DNA from 2 places in the Enterocloster sp. HCN-30185 genome. Region 1 is predicted to be linked to the other one. Evidence: riboswitches for the same ligand, from Rfam matches in the RefSeq annotation. Region 1 holds a riboswitch; the other holds the start of a gene.
The links. Region 1 has a riboswitch for lysine ahead of WKT10_RS10295 (alanine/glycine:cation symporter family protein). Riboswitches for the same ligand answer to the same signal wherever they lie in the genome.
Positions count from the first base shown of each region.

Region 2: another riboswitch for lysine. It lies ahead of dapA (4-hydroxy-tetrahydrodipicolinate synthase); the one in region 1 lies ahead of WKT10_RS10295 (alanine/glycine:cation symporter family protein).

Region 1 is NZ_JBBKBT010000008.1:88,471-91,718, reverse strand. Features, by position in the region: partial or broken gene WKT10_RS10305 (glucose-1-phosphate adenylyltransferase) at 1-417, opposite strand, end outside; gene WKT10_RS10300 (GNAT family N-acetyltransferase) at 633-1,223, opposite strand; lysine riboswitch at 1,366-1,535, shown strand; gene WKT10_RS10295 (alanine/glycine:cation symporter family protein) at 1,651-3,132, shown strand; gene WKT10_RS10290 (amidohydrolase) at 3,150-3,248, shown strand, end outside.
Region 2 is NZ_JBBKBT010000004.1:286,855-290,102, reverse strand. Features, by position in the region: gene typA (translational GTPase TypA) at 1-27, shown strand, start outside; gene WKT10_RS07180 (single-stranded DNA-binding protein) at 278-916, shown strand; gene WKT10_RS07175 (cob(I)yrinic acid a,c-diamide adenosyltransferase) at 1,052-1,549, shown strand; lysine riboswitch at 1,595-1,768, shown strand; gene dapA (4-hydroxy-tetrahydrodipicolinate synthase) at 1,937-2,824, shown strand; gene dapB (4-hydroxy-tetrahydrodipicolinate reductase) at 2,890-3,248, shown strand, end outside.

The DNA of each region.
Region 1 (3,248 bases):
GCGGAGAAAATCGCTGTAATCCTGCTTACAGATCTGATCGCCAGAAAGGATGATCACATACTGGGGATCATAGCGTTCAATAAAGGATATATTCTGATAAATTGCATTGGCTGTACCCTTGTACCAGTCCGAGCCGGAGGCTTTCTGATAGGGCGGAAGCACATGAACTCCGCCGTGAAGGCGGTCCAGATCCCAGGGCTGTCCATTTCCGATATATTCATTCAGTACCAGAGGCTGATACTGGGTCAGGATACCTACTGTGTCAATTCCTGAATTTACGCAGTTTGACAGCGGAAAGTCGATAATACGGTATTTTCCGCCAAAAGGAACTGCAGGTTTTGCCAGCTTTTGAGTCAGGGCATAAAGCCGTGAACCCTGGCCGCCGGCAAGCAGCATTGCGATCATTTCTTTTGCCATTTCAAATTCTCCCCTTGTATAGTAGCGACGCCTCGGTCCGCAGAACACATAAGCCACTCTGCTTACCGGGCAGCATTCCCAACGAAAAACATTTCAGGAATGTTCTGTTAGAATTGTAGCACAAATCGGTAAAAACGGACAGTATTTTGTAAAAAAAGAACATGAATACAATATTCAAAAGACAAAGTGCAAAATCATGCATAATAGAAGATGCTTTAAACAGGCATCCGGTGAAGCAGTTCCTGGAAAGGGATAATGGGTTCTGCATGGCCGGAATGGGGGCCAAGCTGTTTTTCCATCCAGATCATACTGTACCAGCGGTCGAATTTATAGCCGCAGTTTTTAAACATTCCTGCCAGTTCATAGCCCAGATGGCGGTGGAAATCAGCGCTGTTTCTGGTAAGATATTCATCTTCCTTATCCGGCCATGCGATGCAGGCGTAAAGATTGAGGATATTCTGGGCAGTAAGTGCGTGCTCCAGAGCTTCATAGAGTTTTTTTCCAATCCCTGTGCCGCGGGCATCAGTCCGTATATAAATGGAAACCTCAGCGCACCAGTCATAGGCTGCCCGTTCATGAAAAGGGCCTGCATAAGCATAGCCTAAAAGCTGTCCGTCTTTTTCTGCTGCCAGATAGGGGTAGCGCTTTAAGGTGTGGCGGATCCGGCGGGTAAATTCCTCCGCAGTGGGAACCTCATATTCAAAGGTAATGGCAGTATGCTCCACATAGGGACGGTAAATATCAAGGAGAGCCTGGCTGTCAGCGGTGGAAACGGGGCGGATGGTGATGGGTGGTGTGAGTGACATAATGTGTACCTCCGGATAAAACATATGATTTTTTAGTATAGGACGAAAAAAAGATTGTATCAAGTGAAATTTGGCCGAAGAAATAAACTTGCAAAAACAGTTGACAGCCAGCGTGAAACCAGCTATGATACTACAAAAAGAGTACGGCAATAGAGGTGCGGATACTATCAGTACCTGTTTGGAGGCAGCGAAGCCAGGGAAGAGCAGGGAAAGGAGGAGCCGCCGAAATGTACTGCTTTCGCAGGCAGTATGTTGGGGTGCAGTCGAACAGGCTGCACACTCTCACCAAACGGTGGAGGCGCTATTGTTTCATGGATGGATGATTTATGGAGCAGTGGGATGCAAAAACCGCTGCTCCTTTTTTGCGGGCAGAGCCCAGGTGGAATAGATTGCTGTACATAAACAAAAGAAAAGGGGGATCATAAAAATGATCGAATTTCTCAACTGGTTAGACGGCGTCCTGTGGGGGCTTCCGTTAATCGTACTGATGATTTCTACCGGTATTTATTTCACAGTCCGTTCCGGATTCTTTCAGTTCAGGCGCTTTGGCTGGATTTTAAAGAATACCGGTGGCACGATTTTAAACAAAAAAAGCCAGAAGCAGGAGGATAATGCAAAGGGAATGTTAAGTTCCTTTGAAGCAATTTCCACAGCAATCGGCGGTACGGTAGGCTTTGGAAATATTGCCGGTGTGGCTACGGCAGTTGCGGCAGGAGGCCCTGGCGCTGTGCTGTGGATGTGGCTGTCTGCCTGTCTTGGAATGATCTTGAAGCAGGTAGAGGTAACGCTGGGCTGCTATTACCGCCATACCAATGAAAAGGGTGAATATTACGGCGGCCCTACCTATTATATGGAGCGGGGACTGGGAGAGGAGCGCCGCTGGGGAAAGCTGTGGCTGATACCGGCAGTTATTTTCGGCGCAGGTATTTTCTCTACATTCTTTGTAACCTCCTCTACGCTGACTGCTTCCCAGGTGGTAGCAGGAGCCTTTAAAATGGATACGGTGAATATCGGAGGCTTTCAGATTGAGGGCGTTATTCTGGTGGGAGCGGCTCTTTGCGTTCTGACCTATATTGTAACGGACGGAGGCACCAAAAAGATTGCGTCTTTGTTCAGCAAGCTGGTCCCCTTAATGAGCGTTTTCTACATTTTAATGGGAATTGGCATGATTCTGGCAAATCTTTCCAGAGTGCCCTCTGTGTTTGCTGCCATTGTAACAAATGCGTTCACTGGTACGGCAGCCATCGGCGGCTTTGCCGGCTGTGCAGTCAGTGAGATGATCCGGGTAGGTATGGCACGTTCCGTATACTCCAATGAGGCCGGCTGGGGTACTTCTCCCATGATCCATTCCTCTGCCAGAACACCCCATCCTGTTGCACAGGGACTTTGGGGTTCCTTTGAAGTATTTTTTGATACCTTTGTAGTCTGCTCCATCACATCTGTTTCTGTGCTTTTAAGCGGAAACTGGACCAACGGCACAGACGGCGGCACTCTGGCATTAAGCGCCTTTTCCCAGAGTTTTGGTACTGCAGGAAGCCTGCTTTTAGCTTTGATCATGGTTATTTTTACTGTCACCACCTCCGGCGGCTGGTTTACCTACTATCTGTCAATCCTGGAGCACCTTTGCAAAAAGGAAGGCCCCATGAAAAAAGTGATGCTGAAGCTGTTTTACGCAGTCCGTGCGCTTCCGGGCCTTATCTGGACGATTTATCTGGTAAAGACAAATAATCAGGGCTTTATCTGGACCGTGGTAGACATTACTTCTGCCATTCCTACCTTTGTGAATGTGGCTGTGATCCTGCTGCTGTCAAAGGACTATTTCCGTCTGTTAAAGGATTATAAGGCACGGTATCTTGGAGAGGGAACAGCAGAGCCGGATGCCTGCCTGTTCTATGAAGAAAAGCACTGACGAAAGGAGAATGTGCCATGAAACATATTTATTTTAATGGAAAGGTTTATACAGGCAGTCTTCCGCTGGCTGAGGCCTTTGCGGTAGAAAATGGTAAATTTATCTTTGCCGGTTCC
Region 2 (3,248 bases), on a different contig from region 1:
CGAAAGAGAGCTTCCTTCAAAAAATAAAATTTATTTTTTAAATAAAATATGACAGTTCTCCCGGAATTTTTGGAATATTCTTCCAGAGTCCGGGAGATTTTTTGCGTTTTACAGATTTTTTTGCTAAAATCGACGTTATTTTCCTGAATTGTCGAATTGATGCGACGAATAGGCCTTTGTTTTCCGTCTATTTCTGGTTATAATTGCATAGATTGATTATGTGCATACGGGAAAATTGTAACCCGGAGTGAAATTGGAAAAGAAGAGGAGAAGTACAATGGCAGAAAAAATGATTGAAAACAATAGGGTGAGCGTGATCGGAGAAATCGTATCGGAGTTCTCCTTCAGCCACGAGGTATTTGGCGAAGGGTTTTACATGGTGGATCTGTCGGTAAACCGTCTCAGCGAACAGGCCGATGTAATTCCGCTTATGGTGTCGGAACGTCTTATGGATGTCCATAAGGATCTGCGGGGGAGCACCATCGAGGCAGTGGGGCAGTTCCGGTCCTATAACCGCCATGAGGGTGTAAAAAACCGCCTGATGCTGTCTGTTTTTGCCAGAGAGATTCGTTTTCTGGATGAATTTACGGATTACACCAGAACCAACCAGATCTTCCTGGACGGTTACATATGCAAGCCTCCGATCTACCGAAAAACCCCTCTTGGACGAGAGATTGCAGATCTTCTGCTGGCAGTTAACCGTCCTTATGGAAAATCAGATTACATACCTTGTATCAGCTGGGGAAGAAATGCCCGCTTTGCCTCCGGCTTTACGGTAGGCACCCGAGTCCGTATCTGGGGAAGAGTCCAGAGCAGGGAATATACAAAAAAGCTCAGCGAGACAGAGTGTGAAAAGAGGGTGGCATACGAGGTTTCTATCAGCAAGCTGGAATGCGGCGAGGAGTCGGATCAATAAATTCTCTTACGATTTCCTTACGGAAAATATAAGAAATATTTGCATTATTTCTTATATTGTGCTAGAGTGTGTGTTGTGAATTGATGTTCCAGACACACATAGGGAAGGTGTCCGGAAGGCAGTATGAGGTGCATGATGATGAAAGACAGTACGATACAGGTGATCTGCGGACCGGGTAAGGGGAAAACGGCCAGCGCTCTGGGAAGAGGGATCAGCGCCCTGATCCATGGAAAAAATGTGATCATGGTTCAGTTTTTAAAGGGTTCTATGGATTCCGACAACATGGAAGTATTAAAACGTCTGGAACCGGAATTTAAACTGTTCCGTTTTGAAAAATCTCCTGTGGTTTTTGATCAGCTTTCTGAAGAGGAAAAAGAGGAAGCCAGGATCAATATCCGCAATGGGCTGAATTTTTCAAAAAAGGTTCTTGTAACCGGAGAATGCGATATCCTGATCCTGGATGAGATCCTGGGGATCCTGGATGAAGGGATTCTCACCCTGGAGGAGCTGTGCGCCCTGATCGGCCAGGCAAGACAGTCGGAGGCCGAGCTGATCATGACAGGAACCGTTTATCCGGCGGCTTTGGATGAATGGGTGGATGAGGTGACGAAGCTTCAGACGCGATTTGAGTAAGTTCCCTGTTGACATCTATTTTTAATGATGATAGGATAAGACTATAGACAGAGTAGAGGCTGCGCTGATCATGAATATCGGTTTGGATGTGGCAGGCACAGAAGAAAAGCCGTGAAAGGGAAAAGCGCCGAAGGAGCGGTTATCCTGCAGGATCGTTTCTGGGTGCAGGATGAAGAATCCTGTGACTGTCATCCAGGTGGATGGAGAGCTACCAGAAGATATGTATCCGCAGTAAGAACGGGTTTGTATGGGAAGGGCTGAAACATTTACCTCAGCCCTTCTTTTTTCGCTGGTACGGGGGCGAAAACCGGTGCGGGATATGTACACTTTGTTTATCATGCGCATTTACTGATGGTAAATAAGACTGTAAAAAAGGAGAAGATAAGCATGGCTGTTTTTGAAGGAGCTGGCGTTGCGCTGATTACGCCTTTTAAGGAAAACGGAGAAGTAAATTACGATAAGCTGGAGGAGATCGTAGAGGAGCAGATCGCAGGCGGTACCGATGCGATCATTGCCTGCGGAACCACAGGAGAGGCATCTACCATGACCCATGAAGAGCATCTGGATGTGATCGGCTTTATCTGTGATGTGACCAAAAAGAGAATTCCGGTTGTGGCAGGAACAGGCTCAAACTGTACACAGACCGCCATTTACCTGTCAAAGGAGGCCGAGGAAAGGGGGGCAGACGGTATCCTGGTTGTATCTCCCTATTACAACAAGGCGACCCAGAAGGGACTCAAGGCTCATTTTACTGCTGTGGCAGATGCAGTAAAAATACCCATGATCCTTTACAATATTCCCGGAAGAACCGGTGTAAATATCCAGCCTGAGACCATTGCTTCTCTTTGCCGTGAAGTAGACAATATAGTGGGTGTAAAGGAAGCTACCGGCAATTTTTCCGGTATTGCCCAGCTGATGAACCTGACCGATGGAAACTGCGACGTATATTCAGGAAATGACGATCAGATCGTGCCTCTTTTATCTTTAGGCGGAAAGGGCGTTATCTCTGTTCTCTCCAATGTGGCTCCTTCACAGGCTCATGAAATCTGTGCCTCCTATTTTGCAGGAGATGTAAAAAAGAGCGCCCGGATGCAGTTAGAGGCGATTCCTTTAATTAACGCCCTGTTCTGTGAGGTAAATCCTATCCCCGTAAAGGCCGCCATGAACCTGATGGGAAAAGAAGTAGGACCGCTGCGCATGCCTCTGACCGAGATGGAGCCGGAGCATCAGGAAATTCTTAAAAAGGCCATGAAGGAATACGGCATTCTGGCATAAAACGTTTGAAAAGAGTCCTGGGCCTTGCCAAAAGAAGACTCAGTAAAGAAAGGATACCACAGAAAATGATCAATCTTATCATGCACGGCTGCAACGGCGCTATGGGACGGGTGATTTCCGCCATGGCACAGGAAATGGACGGAATCCGGATCGCTGCGGGCGTTGATCTGAATACGGAAAAAAATTATGATTATCCGGTATATGCCTCTTTGGGAGAGTGTACAGAGGCTGCGGACGCAGTGGTGGATTTTGCTTCTGCAAAGGCAGTGGACGAACTTTTGGATTACTGTCTGGAAAAAGAGCTTCCTCTGGTGCTGTGTACCACAGGACTTACAGAAGAACAGTTAAAAAGGGCAGAGGATGCCAGCAAAAGGATTCCGGTTCTTCGCTCTGCCAATATGTCTCTTGGTGTAAATCTGCTTTT